Regions from separate parts of the Pseudoalteromonas 'SMAR' genome, predicted to be linked through region 2. Evidence: riboswitches for the same ligand, from Rfam matches in the RefSeq annotation. Region 2 holds a riboswitch; the other holds the start of a gene.

Region 1 (9,273 bases), on a different contig from region 2:
TAAGCGCAGTGAGGATCACAGACACAGCCGTAAAACGTCCCATTTTCGCCATCGTAATTAACTTACTGTTACTCACTTTTGGCTTGGTCGCCTTTTCAATGTTACCACTGCGGGAATACCCCGATATAGAAAGCCCAATAGTGAGTGTTAGCACTAACTACACAGGGGCCTCTGCTGAGGTAGTAGAAACCAAAATCACCCAAGTGCTAGAAAATCGTATTTCCGGTATTGAAGGGATAAAAAGCATCACGTCCAGTAGCCGCAATGGTCGCTCTAATATCACTATTGAGTTTACTATCTCTCGTGACATTGATGCCGCCGCGAACGATGTCCGTGAGCGGGTATCACGCGCCCTAGACCGACTACCAGAGCAAGTAAGACCGCCAGAAGTCTCTAAGTCAAACAGTGATGAAAGCCCCATTGCTTGGTTTGTTTTGAATAGTGAAACCATGGATACCTTACAACTGTCTGATTATGCCCAGCGTTTAATAGTCGACCGGTTGGCGGTGGTCGATGGTGTATCCAATGTGCGCATTGGTGGTGAACGCCAGTACGCCATGAAAATCTGGCTCGATCGCAAGGCCATGGCCGCTCGGGGGATCACCAGTGGCGATATAGAACAAGTACTGCGCCGCGAAAACGTCGAGCTCCCTGCTGGTGAAATCGAATCGATTGATCGTGACTTCTCGGTGCGCATCGCCCGCAGCTACAAAACTCAAAAAGACTTCGATAACTTGGTGATTAAGCGTGGTGAACAAGGCTATTTGGTGCGCTTAGGTGAAGTGGCCGACGTGCAGCTTGAAGCCGCCGACGATGAAAGTACTTTCCGTGGTAATGGCCGTAATATGATTGGCATGGGGATAGTGAAGCAAGCCAAAGCCAATACCCTAGAAGTGGTGGATAATGCCAGAAAAGAGCTGGAAAAGATTAAGCGCAATCTACCAGAAGGCACTACTATTCAAGACAGCTACGACTCTTCTGTGTTTATTCGCGAATCCATTAGCGAAGTGTACCGCACTTTGGCCATTGCCATGGCTCTGGTGGTGCTGGTTATCTATATTTTCTTGGGTAACATTCGTGCCACCTTGATCCCAGCCGTCACAGTGCCTGTTGCGCTTATTGCTACCTTTATGTTTTTACTTGCCATGGGCTATTCAATTAACTTACTGACTTTGCTTGCTCTGGTATTAGCCATCGGCTTAGTGGTGGATGACGCCATCGTAATGTTAGAAAACATTTATCGCCGCATTGAACTTGGAGAGCCGAAATTGTTGGCAGCATACCGCGGCGCTCGAGAGGTTGGCTTTGCCATTATTGCCACTACCCTAGTGCTGGTGTCGGTGTTTATTCCACTGGTGTTTATGGACGGTCGTATTGGTGCGTTATTTACTGAATTTGCCTTTGCAGTGAGTGCTGCAGTGCTCTTTTCCAGTATTACAGCGTTAACCCTGTCTCCGGCACTGTGTTCAAAAGTACTCAAACCCAGTAGCTCTGAAAGCCGCTTTAGTCAGTGGATGGACCGTCAATTTTCGCGTCTAGAGCAAGGCTACCGCGGCGTTTTACAAGACAATTTAAAGCGTAAATATAGCCTCATTGTAATGCTCATTCTCGCCGGTTTTACCAGCTACAGTTTGTTTCAGCAGATCCCCTCGGAACTGACTCCAAAAGAAGACCGTGGTACCTTCTTTGTGATGATGAACGGACCAGAGGGCGCCAGCTATGAGAATAACGCCGCTAATATGGCTAAAATCGAACAGCAATTGCTGCCCTACGTTGAATCAAAAGAGCTGAGCCGCGTTTTAGTACGCGTACCCGGTTGGGGTGGCCAAGGTGGTGTGGCTATAGTGGGCATGCCTGATTGGGATGAACGCAAACGTTCTACTTGGGAAGTCATGGGTGAGATCAGCGGCAAAATGCAAGGCATCACTGACATTCGTGCTTTTGCGATTATGCGCCGTGGTATCGGTGGCGGTGGCAACTCACGCCCCATTGAGTTTGTCTTACAAGGCAACGATTACGATGAGCTGGTTGACTGGCGTGACCGCATCTTAGCACGTGCCAGAGAGAACAAAGGCTTGGTTCGTCTCGACCATGACTACAAGGAAACCTTCCCGCAATTTTTAGTCAGCATCGATAAAACCAAAGCCGCCGATTTAGGTGTGTCGGTCAGTGCCATCGGGCAAACGTTGGAAACCATGTTGGGCCAACGCCGTGTCACTACCTTTATCGACCGCGGCGAGGAATACGACGTGATCCTTAAGGGCACCAAGAGTGACTTTGCTGCCCCTAATAATATTGCCGATATTTATGTCAAATCCCGCACTGCAGAATTAGTGCCATTAGACAGTTTGATCAGCATAAAAGAAGAAGCCACGGCATCGCGCCTTAACCGTTACAACCGCATGCGAGCCATTACCATTACAGCCAATCTTGCCGGTGATTATACCTTAGCGGAAGCCTTAGAGTTTCTTAATAGGGTCGCCGCTGAAGAGAACGATATCGATGGCGCCGTTGACTATAAGGGCGAGTCACAACTCTTTTATGAAGGCGCCTCGGCCATGACCTATGTGTTTATTTTAGCGTTGACAGTGACCTTCTTAGTACTTGCGGCACAGTTTGAAAGCTTTGTTCACCCGCTGGTGATCATGCTCACGGTCCCGCTTGGGTTGGTCGGTGCCATGTATGGCCTCTTCCTTACCGACAGTACCCTGAATATTTACAGTCAAATTGGTATTGTTATGTTGATTGGCTTAAGCGCTAAAAACGGCATTCTTATTGTGGAGTTTGCCAACCAATTGCGCGATAAGGGTTTGCCATTCGAACAGGCAGTGATCGATGCGGCCGCACAGCGTTTACGACCGATTATTATGACCTCGTTAACCACAGTGATGAGCTCAATCCCCTTGGTACTGGCTTCAGGCCCAGGCTCTGAAAGCCGCATGGTGATTGGTATTGTGATCTTCGCTGGCGTGAGTGTGGCGACCATACTAACCTTATTTGTGATCCCAACGGCTTACACCCTGCTAGCCAGAAACACACGCTCGCCAGAGGTAACCGCTAAGCAGTTGGCAACACAATCGCAGCAATTTCCAGAGCAGGAGAGATAAATGGCAGACACTCAAGTCGCCACTTTAGGTGGCGGATGCTTTTGGTGTATCGACGCGGCATTTCGCCGCGTTAAAGGCGTAGAATCGGTGCAATCCGGCTATACTGGTGGTCACACCAACAACCCCAGCTATCAAGATATCTGTACTGGCGAAAGTGGTCATGCCGAAGTGGTGCAACTGCATTTCGACCCTGAGCAGGTCAGCTTTGCGGTGTTGTTAGAGATGTTTTTTACCCTTCACGACCCCACCCAATTAAACCGTCAAGGGAACGACATTGGCACCCAATACCGCAGTGTGGTGTTTTATCATAATGCCCAGCAACAGCAACAAACTGCAGATTATATCGCGCAGCTACAAGCCAATTATGATGCTGAGATTGTCACCGAGCTGAGTCCGGCAGCGGAATTTTATGCCGCTGAGTCATACCACCAAGACTACTATGCGGCCAATCCCAACCAAGGCTATTGCAGTATTTTAATTGCCCCTAAGGTGGAAAAGTTTTCTAAGCAGTTTGCCGCCTACCTTAAGTAAAAAAGCAGCGCGGTTAGCGCTGCTTTTAAACGGCAATTAAAAGGTGTAACTGACACCCACATAGGCTTCACGGCCAGGTGGCTTATAACCTAGCAAGGTACCATCGCTTGCCTCTCCAGCTGTGGCATTGAAATACTGCTTGTCGCCAAGGTTTTCCAATCTGGCGGTGAGCTTTATATCCTCCAATAGCTGATAGTTGGCAGATAAATTAATCACGGTATAAGCGGGCAACTCAGCAACATAAGCGCCACCCGCTCCCCAAACATTATCATTGCGTTTACCACGATGCAGCAAGGTTAAGGTAGCGTCTAATTTATGCCATTGTTTGCTGAGTGAGTAGGTGAAGGTTCGTTTAGCACGGCGCAGTAGCTGCTCATTGCTAGCAGCATCTTCGGCTCGGGTATAACTGGCATTGACGGTATGGGTGAAGCCAAAACCATCATTCACAGCAACACTCAAGTCTGCACCGCTGAAGTCTGCGCGCTCAATATTGTATGGTACGTATTTCCACGCATCGTTTTGCTGGTAAACAATTTTATCGGAAATGCGATTGTCATAGAGTGCAATTTCAGCACGAACATCTGCACCAGAGTAGCTCACAATCAGTTCATTATTAGTGGCTTGTTCCGGAGCAATATTTGGGTTAGGTAAGTAATAAGGGCTATCGACGGTAAAGGCTTGCGATAAAGAAGGCGCCCGAAACGCCGTACCATGATTTAGCTTGATACTAATATCATTGCTCAACCTTTTGCCAATGGCTAGGGTGTAGGTGTTGGCACGACCGTGAAAGTCATAATCATCGCTACGCAGCGCCACTTCTGCAAGCCAATTGTCATCATTATAAAATGCACCTAATGCAACCGAGAGGTTATCTCGTTGCGACTCAGAAAACTTCGCCGTAGAGGCACCAACATCTTCGTTTAAAAAGGTGATGTTACCAGTAAATAACAGCGCATCACTGAAGTGAAATTGTGACTGATATTCAAATTGGCTGCGCTTAGTCACATACGCGTTGTCATCACTGCTGCTACCGATTTGTTTATTTTCTTCTTGGCCATTACTAAACGCGACTTGTTGAGAAAAGGCATCATGACTTCTTTGCCAACTCAGTTTATTGGTGTAATTTTGAAAGCGATATTCATCACTGCCAAAGGCATCATACTCGCCCTTGCCTTCACTGTACTGCGAGCGCAGCGAGAAGAGTCCTCTGGCCCGATCGCCATAACTGATATTAACGCCCATATTGCCATTGCGATAACCATCGCGGTCGTGGTTTTTGCTCACTGCCAAGGCCGGATCTTTAGCGATGACGTCATAGCCATCGGTTTCGACATATCCCACGTTGGCCGAGATGTTCAGTAATGCCTTTTTATAATGCGCAGTCCCTTCAACGTCGGAGTAATTATTGCTGCCAGAAGTAACAGCAAGGGTGTTTTTACTGCCTTCACGACTGATGATATTGATCACACCGGCAATGGCATCTGAGCCATAAATTGCCGCTTTAGCGCCGCGGATCACTTCAATACGCTCAATACTATTCAGCGGTATATTACTCAATGAGGCAGCTCCGGAATTAGCGTCAGACACTCGTACACCATCGACCAACACTAGGGTGTGCTTGGCATCATTACCACGCAAAAACAGGCTGACACTTTGGCCCAAGCCACCATTGCGAACGGCTTGAATACCAGCCACAGTATCAAGCAATGAAATAACATCTAAGGCATTACTTTTTTCAATCTCATGACGCTGGATCACCGACACGGCGGCCAATGTGTCTGGTAAGGATTGCGTGAATTTATTCGCAGTAACACGAATGTGTTCTATGTTTTGCTCAGCGATCGCCGAGCACGAGATAACGGCAGCAACGGCTGCGCTAATAGCAGTTTTATTAACCATGGATTCCCCTAACTTGTACCCACCGTACAAGAACAAATAGTGACCACTCCAAGGCCGGTCTCCGGGCTGAGTAAGCGCTAAACAGCAGACTCACTTTACCGTTGCGGGGGCAGCGTTGGCCTTGAGCTCGATGACTTTCCTTTTCACTCGCACCAACTTCCCGATTATCTATACATTTGGCAACCCAGCTAGGTTGTGTACAGCACCTTGGAAATTCGCGGCTATTGTCTGGGGTTTCGGTAACAATGTCAATGGACGTCTAGAAATCTAGAGGCACCTTACTTGGTAAGGTGCTCACTATGGGGGATTAATCGCGGAAGTTTTTAAACTGGAAAGGTTGACCCAACTCACCTGAACGCACCAACTGCATCACTTCTTGCAAGTCATCACGTTTCTTACCATTGACTCGTACCGTGTCGCCTTGGATTGACGCTTGAACTTTGATTTTAGAATCTTTAATAAGCTTAACCAGCTTCTTAGCCATGTCTTTATCAATGCCCTGCTTTAACGCGACTTTGCGCGATACATTTTTGCCCGAACGTTCAATGTCTTTTAGCTCAAAACTGGCAACATCAAGGCCACGCTTGGCCGCTTTCGCCACTAACATATCGAATAACTGCATCACTTGGCTTTCGGCTTCTGCTTTAAGATTAATCACCTCACCGCTTAATGAGATTTCGGCATCCACACCACGAAAATCGTAGCGCGTTTCGAGCTCTCTGGTGGCGTTATCGACTGTGTTTCTTGCTTCTGTCATGTCAATTTCAGACACAATATCAAATGAAGGCATCTGCTTCTCCTCAATTCATTTTGCCCCGATTATAGCACTGTGTGGCTGTACTGGTGGCGATTATTTTTACACTACGACTTTAGGATGTTCACCCAATAGCCAGTTTTCAATGTTATACTGCTTGCTCGCTCATACAGAAGTAGGATGTATTGTGACAAGGCGTGTTTATAAAACCCTATTAATTATCGCTTTAATTATTTTTACTTTGCTGGCTAAAGAAGCAACTTTTTCCCCTAAGCTTTTTCTTCATTTTGATAAAGTTGCACACTTTGCCGTTTTTTTTGTGCTAGCTTTTATATCTCATCATGCCTTTAACTTTAAGTTTTGGGTACACTTCTTATTGCTATCGCTATATGGTGCAGGTATTGAGTGGATGCAGCTTACACTGCCTAACCGTGTAGCCTCAACGACCGATTTTATTGCTGATATTGCCGGTGCGCTTAGTTACTTTGCACTGTATTACCTTTGGGATTACTGGCGCCGGGGGCGGCATGCCTAAGCTGTATATTGTCGGTGATGGTGCCATTGGATTATTGATGGCAAAGCACCTTAGCAAACAATTTGCTGTAACCTTGGTTACCCGTAAAGCTCACTCTGAACGCTACTACTATCACGGTGCAGGACATACACAGCCACTTGAGGTGGCAACTTGCCAACTGCAATCCATCGCCGATAACAGCATCGACCTGCTGCTCATGCCAGTGAAATCTTATCAAGCACAAGAAGCGTTTATGCAGTTTCTGCCCAAGCTCAGTGCCAATGCTAAGCTTATTATCAGTCATAATGGCATGTTGGATTGGCAAAGTGCCTTAGCGCAACTGCAGGGACAGCAATCGGCCTATTTTTTCAGTACTGCCATGGCTGGCTATAAAACCGCGCACACCGTGCATCATACCGGTCAAGGGGCTTCTTGGTTTGGGCCGCTCAATGACGCCGCAACAGACAACTATCAAGCCGTGTTTAGCCGTTTATTTAGCACCCTGGAACACGCCGAGCCTTGTGCTGATATTATGACTAAGCTGTGGCAAAAGTTAGCGGTGAATATTGCCATTAACCCGCTTTCTGCCCTAGCTCAGGTGAATAATGGTCAGTTACGTCAGCCTCAGTATAGTCGCCAGATTTTAGCGTTATTAAATGAAGTGCAAGTGGTGGCGGCAAGTTCAGGGGTCAACTTACCTTTAGCCGATATTTTACAGTTGGCCTACACCGTGATGGCGCAAACCGCGGCCAACTTTTCTTCCATGGCGCAAGATGTCGCCAAGCAGCGGCAAACTGAAATCGATGCCATGTGTGGCTTTATTGTCGCCAAAGCACAACAACAAGGTAACAGTGCCCCACAAAACGAAGCACTGTTACAGCAAGTGAGTGGTGAGCTTAAGGGCGATACACTTTAACGTTGGCGTGGCCATTCTCGTGCAAGATCAAGGCTTGCAACTGACTCATTACCCCTCGGGCACAATATAAGAAATACTCTTTATCTTGTGGTAAGTCGCCAAACTTGGTGGCCAGTCTAAAGAATGGTAGGTGGATCACTTCTGTGCCTTCTAACTCAAGGGGATTTGCGTCTTCTTCCTCTGGCGAACGAATATCCAATACCACAGCATTAGCCGGCAATTCACTGACCGATTCCGCCTCTTTGACTTCCTCTTTTGCTTCCACTTCAATATCACGTATAACTTTCACTGTGGCATTGCCAACCACAGTATCTAAAACATCAAAGTCGAATTTAGCTTCTTCGGCCTGAATTTTATCTAGCTGTGCTTTTACCGTAGGCTTTTTCGAGATCACGCCACAGTATTCTGGCATCGACTCCGCCATCTCATTGGTGCCAATGGCTCTGGCAATACGAATAATTTCTTCTTTATCGTGTTGAATAAGTGGGCGCAAAATCAGCATTTCGGTAACCCGGTCAATGACATTGAGGTTAGCTAGCGTCTGACTTGAGACCTGACCAATGCTTTCACCGGTGACAATCGCTGGGATCCCTAAGCGCTCCGCCACGGTTGCAGCTGCACGCATCATCATACGCTTAAGCACTACGCCCATCTGGCCGCTTTCAACGTTTTCGAGAATTTCAGCCACCACAGGTTCAAAGTCTACCGTAATAAACTTTACTTTATGGGTTGAGCTAAATTGCTTCCACAAATAATGACTAACTTGCTTTACGCCGATTTCATGGGCCGCACCACCTAAGTTAAAGAATAAAAAGTGAGTGCGGGCGCCTTTACGCATCATTTGATAGGTTGCCACTCCCGAGTCAAAACCACCCGAGATCAAAGAGAGTACATCTTCTTGAGTTGGCAGCGGGAAGCCACCTAAACCAAAATGTTGGTGACGGACGATGTAGGCTTTGTCGTCTTTAATTTCAATTTTAACGGTGACGTCGGGCTTTTTCAGTCGTACGCTGGCACCAGCTACGTGCTGATTCAGGCCCCCACCGACGTAACGCTCAACATCGCTGGAAGTAAAGTCATGCTTGCCCTGACGCTTTACACGCACACAAAAGGTTTTGCCGGTGATCAGCGGCTCAACTAAAGCAATGGTTTGTTGGTAAATATCGTCTAAGTTTTCGAACTGAGTTTCTTGTACCTCAATAAACTGCACAATACCGGGCGTGCGCTTAAGGTTATCGATAAGCGCTAAGCGCGTTTTCTCGTCATCCAACTGGCTCACAACTGAGATATTATCCCAGTTGTTTTTGACTTTTACTTTTTCGTCAACGCGCACCAGTAGCATTTTGATGTTCTTTTCTAGTACCTTGGTAAAACGCTTACGGACGGATTTGCTTTTAATTGCAATTTCAGGGTGCAATTTGACGATAAATTTCAACATACAAGTCACTCTAGTTGGTTCGATTGTCGGCTCGCGATAACACAGCTGCTAGCCATCAAAAGACAGCAACAACGCACACACAGACCGAAGGACAGTTCGGGCGCGCGAGTATAG
Region 2 (9,273 bases):
CGGCTGGAATACTGGGCCAGTGCTGCCATGCTACACTCGGGTTAGCCTGCCCCGATTGCTGCTGCGGGATAATAATGACCTCTGGCTGAGCCGCTATGACGTTTTCAATACTGATCTGCGGATAATCACTTTGCGCGGTTGCAAACACGTTGTCTGCTTGGCAGACATCTAACACTTGTTGCAGCCAGCTATTGGGGCCCACCGTCATCAGCGGATCTGGCCATAACTGATAAAAGGCAGCAATGGCGCGGCTGTTTTGATACTGTTTGCGCAATGCCAACAGCCGCTCAGTAAAGGCTTGCGCCACTTTTTCTGCCGCCGCTTCACGCGCGGTTAACTGACCGAAATAACGCAACTCTTCAGCTAGTTGGTCAATTTCTTTTGCCTCACTGTAAACCACAGGTAGACCAAGCTGTATTAGCTTGTCGAGATCGGTCTGTTTATTGCCCGACTGCCAAGCAATGACCAAGTCGGGCTGCAGTGCCAATATTTTTTCTATCTGAATACCATGATGACCACCTACCCGAGTAATGTGTTGCGCCGCTTGTGGGTAATCGGCGTGTTCAACCGTGGCCACAATGCGCTCACCGGCACCAATGGCATACAAGTTTTCAACAATGTGTGGTGCTAAGGCAACAATGCGCTCGGCCGGTTTCGCCGCTACCACAAAACTACATAAAACCAGTAAATAACAAGCGTATCGTAGCATCAGTAATCAAAGCCTTTTTGCGCTTTTATACCGGCGTCAAAAGCGTGTTTGACGTTTCGTACTTCACTCACCGTATCGGCCATTCCCAGTAAACGGCGGTGAGCGCCACGGCCAGTGATGATCACCGACTGCATTGCTGGCCGCTGCTCGAGCGCTGTAATTACCTCATCTAAATCGAGGTAATCGTAACTAACCATGTAAGTGAGCTCATCCAACAACACTAAGTTGATGCTATCGTCTTTAAGCCATTGTTTTGCTTGTTGCCAGGTTTGCTGCGCCGCTGCGGTGTCGCTCTCACGGTTTTGCGTTTCCCATGTAAAGCCGGTTTTCATCACCGCAAATGGCACGCCAGCTTGCTCTAATAAGTTGCGCTCCCCACACTCCCACATGCCTTTAATAAACTGTACTACAGCGGCGTTCATGCCGTGGCCCACGCAACGAGCGACAGTGCCGAATCCTGACGTCGACTTACCTTTACCATTACCGGTGATCACTTGCAAAATCCCCTGCTCTTGCTGCGCAGCAGCGACTCTGGCATCAACTTTTTGTTTCACCTTTTGTTGTCTTTGTTGGTGCTTATCCGATTTATCCGTCATTATGTTCCTCAATTATTTGCATTAACTTTTGCCAATCCAAGTGCGCTTCACAACAATCGGCAAGCCGCTCTAGTTGCTGCTCGGTATGTTGTGCCATGTCAATTGCATTAAACGTTTGGCTGTCGCTACTTGCCCAAGCCAAAATAGCATCGCAGGCTGATGGGGTATCAAACAAGCCATGTAAATAGGTGCCAGCAACTTGGTCATCAGCGGCAATAAAGCCATCACTTATACTCTTCCCGTGCTCACCTTGATGGTGAGAAAAAGGCATGGTGAGTGCTTTACCTTCACTTACGCCGGCATGGATCTCATAACCTTGGATAGCACATGGTGGTGTGGTTAATAAACACTCTGCTTGCACTTGCTGAAGGGTCTTTTGTGCACGCAAGCTGGTGGTAAAGTCCGCAAGCCCCAGACCTGCCACGGCGCCAAGGTTAGACTCAAGCTGTAACGGGTCGTAAATTTGTTTTCCTAACATTTGCATTCCACCACAGACACCGAGCACCTTGCCGCCATAGCGTAAATGGCGCTTTAGCTGCTCAGCCCAACCCTGCTCCCTAAGAAACGCCAAATCACCAAGGACATTCTTACTGCCGGGAATGATCACCAGATCACAGCTGTCAATGGCTTGTTGGTAACGTACATAGCTTAATTCAACTCGCGGATTTAAGCGCAAAGCATCAAAGTCAGTATGATTACTGAGATGCGGCAGCAGTAACACACAGACCTTTATTAGCGGCTGCTCGCTGTGGCTTTCGGTATTCACTGCATCTTCAGCGTCTAAACTTAAGCCATGTAAATAGGGCAAGACGCCCAGTACTGGCTTTGCTGTTCTTTGCTCAAGCCACTCTAACCCAGATTGCAATAAGGCAATATCGCCACGAAAGCGGTTAATCACAAAACCTTTTACCAGACTCTGCTCGTATTCACTTAGCAGTGCCAAAGTCCCCACCAAGTGAGCGAAGATCCCTCCTTTGTCGATATCCGCAATAATGATCACAGGGCATTTCACTTCACAGGCAAAGCCCATATTGGCAATATCACGAGCTCGTAGGTTTATTTCTGCCGGACTGCCTGCGCCCTCAGCCACACACACTTGAAAGCATTCACTTAACCTTTGATGTGAGCTCAGTACCGCCGACATGGCAGTGGCTTTATAGTCGTGATAAGTCGCAGCCGCCATGTTATCCAGTGCCCGGCCATGAACAATTACCTGAGCTCCAGTGTCGCTGTTGGGCTTTAACAAAATGGGGTTAAGGTCAACGCTTGGCACAATGCCGGCAGCTTGTGCTTGCAGCGCTTGTGCTCGACCTATTTCACCACCATCGGCGGTCACTGCGCTGTTGAGCGCCATATTCTGAGGTTTAAATGGGGCAACGTTAATTCCTTTGCGTCGTAGTACTCGACAAAGGCCCGCAACCAGCGTGGTTTTCCCGGCATCGGAGGTGGTTCCTTGGATCATCAACGTCTGCATAAACGGGCCTCCACACTGAAGCTTAACACTACCATCATAAGCACATTAGCATTGCCGTTGGCTGCTTCACTCTGCTTCATACTTTAACCCCTAGAGCGCAGCATGACGCTTTTTAATCAGTAATATAGCTAAAAAGAACAGACTCCCCATGGCTGCGGTAATGATCCCAACTGGCAGCTCTTGGTTGTCTATCAGGGTGCGTGATATAACATCGACCCAAAGCATTAATAGCGCCCCACTTAGGGCCGTTGCCATTAAGCCACTGACGCGGGCTTGTGAAATAAACAACCGCACAATATGGGGGATCATCAAGCCGACAAAACCAACCCCTCCACACGCCGCGACCAACACCGCCGTGATCAAGGAGCTAATAACCAGCATACCAATGCGTACCCGAGCGACATTGACCCCAAGCGTGGTGGCACTTTCATCCCCTAACAGTAAGGCAGATAAGGGCCTACGCATAATCAGGAGCAGCACCAATCCAGTTAACACCACAGACAAAGGCAGCCACAGCCATTGCCAGCTAGCGCGAGCAAAAGAGCCTAAATTCCAAAACATAATCGCGCTGATGGCTTGAGGATCACTCCAATACAGCAATAAGCTGGTTAACGCGCTAAACAAAAATGACAGTGCCACTCCGGCCAGTACCATGGTTTCAACTTGTTGCAAGTGATTACGCCTGGCTATCATTAGCAATAACACCATCGCCAACATGCTACCGACAAAAGCAGCCGCTGACATGGCAAGGCTTGATTGCACGCCAAACCACGTAATTAACACCACAACAGCAAAAGAGGCGCCGGAAGAAATACCAAATAAATAGGGATCCGCCAGTGGATTGCGCATCACCGTTTGTAAAATTAATCCAGCAATGGCTAAACCCGCCCCGGCCGCTAACGCCAATAGAGTTCGTGGCAAACGCAGCTCCACCACTATTTTTTGCTGTAGCTGCTGGTCGTTGTAATCCATTAGCGCTTGAACCACGACGTGCCAAGGCAATTCCACGGCCCCCAGTTTCAAGGCACAACAAACGCTAACTAGGGTGATCAGTAAAAGTATGAATGTGATTAGGTGTCTGCTCATTGCACATAACCGTAATGAAAGCGAATATGCGGGACTTTATCGTCACAGTGCGGATGACTGACTGCACTTACCTCGGCGCAAACACCAAAAACAGAGCTCAGTAACTCTTCACTTATTACCGCCATTGGTGTGCCTTGGGCGACGAGTTTTCCTTGCTGCAACACTAGCAAGCGGTGACATAGTGCACTGGCCAGGTTAAGGTCATGAAAAGAGGCAATAATAGTGACCCCCAATTGCTTGGCCAGTTCCATAATTTGAATTTGATACTTAATGTCTAGATGACTAGTAGGCTCATCCATGATCAGTACCTGCGGCTGCTGCACCATGGCTCTGGCAATCATTGCCCGTTGCTTCTCACCGCCCGATAACAGGCTAAAGCATTGCTGCGCCTTATGAGCTAAACCTACCTGCTGCAATGCCTCCATGACAGCGTGCTTTTCTTCTGTCGTGACACTGGCTAGTAAGGACTTATTGGGAGTCAGCCCCATGCTGACCATATCGAACACCGGCAAATTAAATTCGCTTGGGATATCTTGCAATACCACGGCAATCTGTTTGGCGTAGGCTTTTTTCGACCATTGTGATAGGGCTTTGCCGTTGAAATACACCGCGCCAGTGGAGGCGACAAGAAACTGGTAGAGAACGCGCAACAAGGTTGATTTACCCGCACCATTGGGCCCGACGACACCAATAAACTCTCCGCGTTTTACGCTAAAACTAATGTCTGACAGTACCGGCTTGCTGCCAAAGGTAACACCGAGCTGGTCTACATGAAATTGTTCGCTTTGAGCCATAATACCTCTAACATGGGCATGGCAAAGCGATGCTGTATGGTATTCAACACCCGACTTTGACTTAAGTCTGCCCGCTTAAGTAATACGGTTGGCCTTGGTATCTGACTTGTTATTTGCGCTTTGCAAATCACTTACAGTTGCGGGGACAGTTGAGGACTTGCACCTCATTCCCAATATCTGCCAATCGATAAATTAGGGTCATTATGAAGTCTAGACGTCTAAAACACAACTGTTGTCATTATTAACCGTGCAGCAATTGCGCTGCAGAACAATATAAAAACATGGCAGAATGATAGTGCTAAGACATTGACGTTGAGGCTTGCAAGAACACCAAGGTAAGGCTGGGCTAAAAGCAAAAACGCAAGCTTAGCTTGCGTTTTGGGTGGTATTAAAGAATTTGATTATCTTTCCACATTTGCTCTTTACGCATGCGTTTGATGCGCTTATCGCATGGGTCATCACAATCACATACTTTATCAATACCCATAGAGCCAAGACCACCACAACTGCTAGACATTGACTTCTTTTGCACGATAACGCCTACGGCCATCGCAACTGCGATAAGCATAATTAAACCGAAAGTCAGTAAGAATAAAGACATTATCTAGCCCCTTTTTTTGCTACATAGAGTATGTGACGACGCCGAAATTATACTCTTTCGCAGCGCCGCCCACAATTAAATTATTGGGGGAAGCCTAGCTTAATTCAAGTAAGGCTGAAATGCTTCGCTGGCATAACTGCTGATACCGTCAGCGGTTTTATACATTAAATACACTGGCAATTGCTGTTGCTGTGCATAGGCTTTTGCACGCTCTAGCCCCATTACCGTTAACGCCGTAGCCAAACCATCGGCGGTCATGGCGGAAGGGTGTAATACCGTGACAGACACCAACTCATGCTTTACTGGGTGGCCTGTTGTCGGATCGATTAAGTGAGTGTACGTCTCACCATCCATTTGGTAAAAAATACGGTAATCCCCCGAGGTGGCAATGCCGTTAGTGCCGGGTTCAATCACACGATGAATTTGCCGCTGCCCCAGTGGCGCATCTGGCTTTTCGATGGCAATGGCCCATGGCCCGCTAGGCTTCTGACCAGCAAGGCGCAGTTCCCCACCGATTTCCACCATATAATTGTTAATACCATGGTCTTCAATCAGTTCAGCGACCTTATCGATGCCATAACCTTTTGCTGTGGCTGAAAAGGACAACTCTAAACCAGTAATAGTCTTAGCCAGACCGGTCTCATTCAGTACCAGTTTATCAACCCCAATACGCGAGCGCATATCATCAAGTTGCTGTTGTGACGGCTTTTTAGTCGGCCGCTTATCCGGACCAAAGCCCCACAAGTCGATCAAAGGTCCCATAGTAACGTCTAAGGTCTCGGTAGACTTGCCTAAGCGAATGGACTCCGCCACCACAGTGCGAAAATCATCACTGATAGGCATCACTTGCTGCGCTGCTAAGCGATTAAATTGGTTGATCTCAGAATCTGGTATATAGGTAGACATAGACTGATTGACCGCCGCAAGGGCTGCTTCAATTTCTTGGTGTAAGCTTTCTTTGCTGACCTGACTCTCGCCCACAAACAGCTTGATGTTATAGGTCGTTCCCATGGTTTTGCCGCTCAGAAGCATGGGCTCTTGGGAGTGGTTGGCATCTTGGCAGGCGCTGACAAATAACAGCGCCGCGACCATTAAAACAAAGCGGGATAAAAAAGCGTTTCCAATGTTCATTGCAGATCCTGTTTAAAATAAAAAAGCCCCCAAGCGCAATGCTTGAGGGCTCATATTCTAACCTAAAATGGTAGTCAGACTACAACCTAATTAACCACCGAAGTCATCAAGTAGGATGTTTTCTTCTTCTACACCTAGGTCTTTAAGCATGTTGATCACCGCGGCGTTCATCATCGGTGGACCACACATGTAGAATTCACAATCTTCCGGTGCTTCATGATCTTTTAGGTAGTTGTCATAAAGTACGTTGTGAATAAAGCCTGTGTAGCCTTCCCAGTTGTCCTCTGGTTGAGGATCTGAAAGCGCAACGTGCCATTCAAAGTTGTCGTTTTCTTCTGCTAGGCCGTCAAAATCTTCCACGTAGAACATTTCACGTTTCGAACGTGCACCATACCAGAACGACATCTTACGGTCTGAATTCAGACGCTTAAGCTGATCGAAGATATGTGAACGCATCGGTGCCATACCTGCACCACCACCTACGAAGACCATTTCTGCGTCAGTGTCTTTGGCGAAGAACTCACCAAACGGACCAGAAATCGTTACCTTATCACCTTTTTTCAGTGACCAGATGTACGATGACATCTTACCACAAGGTAGGCTTAGGTTATTTGGCGGCGGCGTTGCAATACGCACGTTAAGCATAATGATACCGAACTCTTCAGGGTAGTTCGCCATTGAGTATGCACGGATTGTTTCTTCGTCAACTTTTGACTCTAGGTCAAAGAAGCCAAAACGCTCCCAATCAGGGCGATACTCTTCAGGAATATCAAAGTCTTTGTATTTAACATGGTGAGCTGGTGCTTCAATCTGAATATAACCACCGGCGCGGAATGGTACGACTTCACCTTCAGGGATAGCTAGTTTTAGCTCCTTGATGAACGTTGCTTTGTTATCGTTAGAGATAACTTCACATTCCCACTTTTTAACACCGAAGATTGACTCTTCAACTTCGATTTCCATGTCGTTTTTAACATTAACCTGACACGCTAGACGACAGCCTTCACGTGCTTCACCTTTAGTGATGTGGTCAAGTTCGGTTGGTAGAATGTCACCACCACCCTCTTTAACGTGTACGCGACACTGGCCACAAGAGCCACCGCCACCACACGCAGACGATACAAAGATACCTGCATCAGCAAGCGCACCAAGCAGTTTACCGCCAGCCGCTGTTTTGATGGCTTTGTCTGGATCGCCATTAATATCAATTGTCACGTCACCGCTTGCGACAAGCTTAGACTTCGCTGCAATGATGATAAGTACTAACATCACAACGATAGCGATGAACATGCTTACGCCTAATACAATCGTTTCCATCGTATAGTTTCCTCGCTACCTTACAGTGAAATACCAGAGAATGACATGAAGCCGAAGCCCATTAGACCTACGGTAACAAAGGTAATACCTAAGCCACGTAAACCATCTGGCACATCTGCATATTTCATTTTCTCACGGATACCTGCTAACAATACGATAGCAAGTGCCCAACCTACACCAGAACCTAAACCGTAAACGATTGACTCGCCAAAGTTTAAGTTACGTTCAACCATGAATGATACCGCACCGAAAATCGCACAGTTTACTGTGATTAGCGGTAGGAAGATACCAAGCGCGTTGTACAGTGCTGGGAAGAACTTATCCAGTGTCATCTCAAGAATTTGCACTAGTGCTGCAATTACCCCGATAAAGGTCAAGAAGCGTAAGAAGCTTAAGTCCACATCTGGGTAACCAAGCCACTCCAGTGCCCCTGGAGCCAATACGGCGTGGTAAACCAAATTGTTCACTGGTACTGAAATACCAAGTACTACGATTACCGCAACACCTAGGCCCAGTGAGGTGGTTACTTTCTTAGATACTGCCAAGAAAGTACACATACCTAAGAAGAAAGATAAAGCTAAGTTTTCAATGAAAACGGCTTTAACGAATAAATTAATATACTGTTCCATCTCTCTCCCCTTATGCCTTCGCTTCTACTTGGTCTTTCTTCCAAGTACGTAGTGCCCAAATGAATGCACCTACGATGAAGAATGAACTGAATGGCATAACTAGTAGACCCATAGGCTGATACCAACCACCTTCAGAGATAAGTGGTAAGATTTCAACGCCAAATAATGTACCAGCACCGAATAGCTCACGAATAAAGCCAACAGTAAGTAGTACAATTGAGTAACCTAAACCGTTACCGATACCATCAAGGAATGACATCGCCGGTGGTGACTTCATCGCATATGCTTCAGCACGACCCATTACGATACAGTTAGTAATGATCAGACCGATGAAAGTTGATAGCTCTTTTGCTGTTGAGTAAACAACCGCTTGCAATACTTGGTCAACTACGATTACCAAAGAGGCGATGATCGTCATTTGTACAATGATACGCACACTCGAAGGAATGTGGTTACGGATCATCGAGATGAATAAACTTGAAAACGCACACACTAATGTCAATGCAATTGACATGATAAGCGCGTTTTTAAGGCTTGATGTTACTGCTAGAGCAGAACAAATACCCAATACTTGCAGTGCAATCGGGTTGTTCGCAAAAACAGGACCAAACAAGACTTCCTTCATTTCTTTTGCATTAGCCATTAGTTCAATGCTCCTTTACGTACGTTCGCAAGGAAAGGACCGAACGCTTTGTCGCTAGTCCAAAAATCAACTGTATGGTCAACACCGTTTGAGGTTAGCGTTGCACCAGATAGACCGTCGATTTTATGCTCGCTGTCGCCTGCGCTGCCTTTTACTACGTCGATAGGAAGCTCTTTGCCATCCCATTTAGCAGTCCACTTCGGGTTCTGAATTTCTGCACCTAGACCAGGTGTTTCGTTGTGCTTGTAGAAGTTGATTGACTTGATTGTCTCACCATCTGCTTCAAGCGCTAG

What was found. Region 2 has a riboswitch for cobalamin ahead of ACNKW2_RS03950 (ABC transporter ATP-binding protein). Riboswitches for the same ligand answer to the same signal wherever they lie in the genome.
Region 1: linked by a shared signal. The riboswitch ahead of ACNKW2_RS01500 (TonB-dependent receptor domain-containing protein) and the one ahead of ACNKW2_RS03950 (ABC transporter ATP-binding protein) in region 2 are both predicted to bind cobalamin.

The regions. Positions count from the first base shown of each region.
Region 1 is NZ_JBLWMW010000002.1:42,157-51,429, reverse strand. It holds gene ACNKW2_RS01515 (efflux RND transporter periplasmic adaptor subunit) at 1-3, shown strand, start outside; gene ACNKW2_RS01510 (efflux RND transporter permease subunit) at 9-3,107, shown strand; gene msrA (peptide-methionine (S)-S-oxide reductase MsrA) at 3,108-3,638, shown strand; gene ACNKW2_RS01500 (TonB-dependent receptor domain-containing protein) at 3,675-5,537, opposite strand; cobalamin riboswitch at 5,573-5,757, opposite strand; gene ACNKW2_RS01495 (YajQ family cyclic di-GMP-binding protein) at 5,845-6,327, opposite strand; gene ACNKW2_RS01490 (VanZ family protein) at 6,293-6,826, shown strand; gene ACNKW2_RS01485 (ketopantoate reductase family protein) at 6,819-7,721, shown strand; gene thiI (tRNA uracil 4-sulfurtransferase ThiI) at 7,702-9,159, opposite strand.
Region 2 is NZ_JBLWMW010000005.1:90,364-99,636, forward strand. It holds gene ACNKW2_RS03930 (cobalamin-binding protein) at 1-709, opposite strand, end outside; gene cobO (cob(I)yrinic acid a,c-diamide adenosyltransferase) at 709-1,305, opposite strand; gene ACNKW2_RS03940 (cobyric acid synthase) at 1,295-2,779, opposite strand; gene ACNKW2_RS03945 (FecCD family ABC transporter permease) at 2,870-3,865, opposite strand; gene ACNKW2_RS03950 (ABC transporter ATP-binding protein) at 3,862-4,659, opposite strand; cobalamin riboswitch at 4,733-4,859, opposite strand; gene nqrM ((Na+)-NQR maturation NqrM) at 5,048-5,260, opposite strand; gene ACNKW2_RS03960 (FAD:protein FMN transferase) at 5,360-6,391, opposite strand; gene nqrF (NADH:ubiquinone reductase (Na(+)-transporting) subunit F) at 6,482-7,708, opposite strand; gene nqrE (NADH:ubiquinone reductase (Na(+)-transporting) subunit E) at 7,729-8,337, opposite strand; gene ACNKW2_RS03975 (NADH:ubiquinone reductase (Na(+)-transporting) subunit D) at 8,348-8,980, opposite strand; gene ACNKW2_RS03980 (Na(+)-translocating NADH-quinone reductase subunit C) at 8,980-9,273, opposite strand, start outside.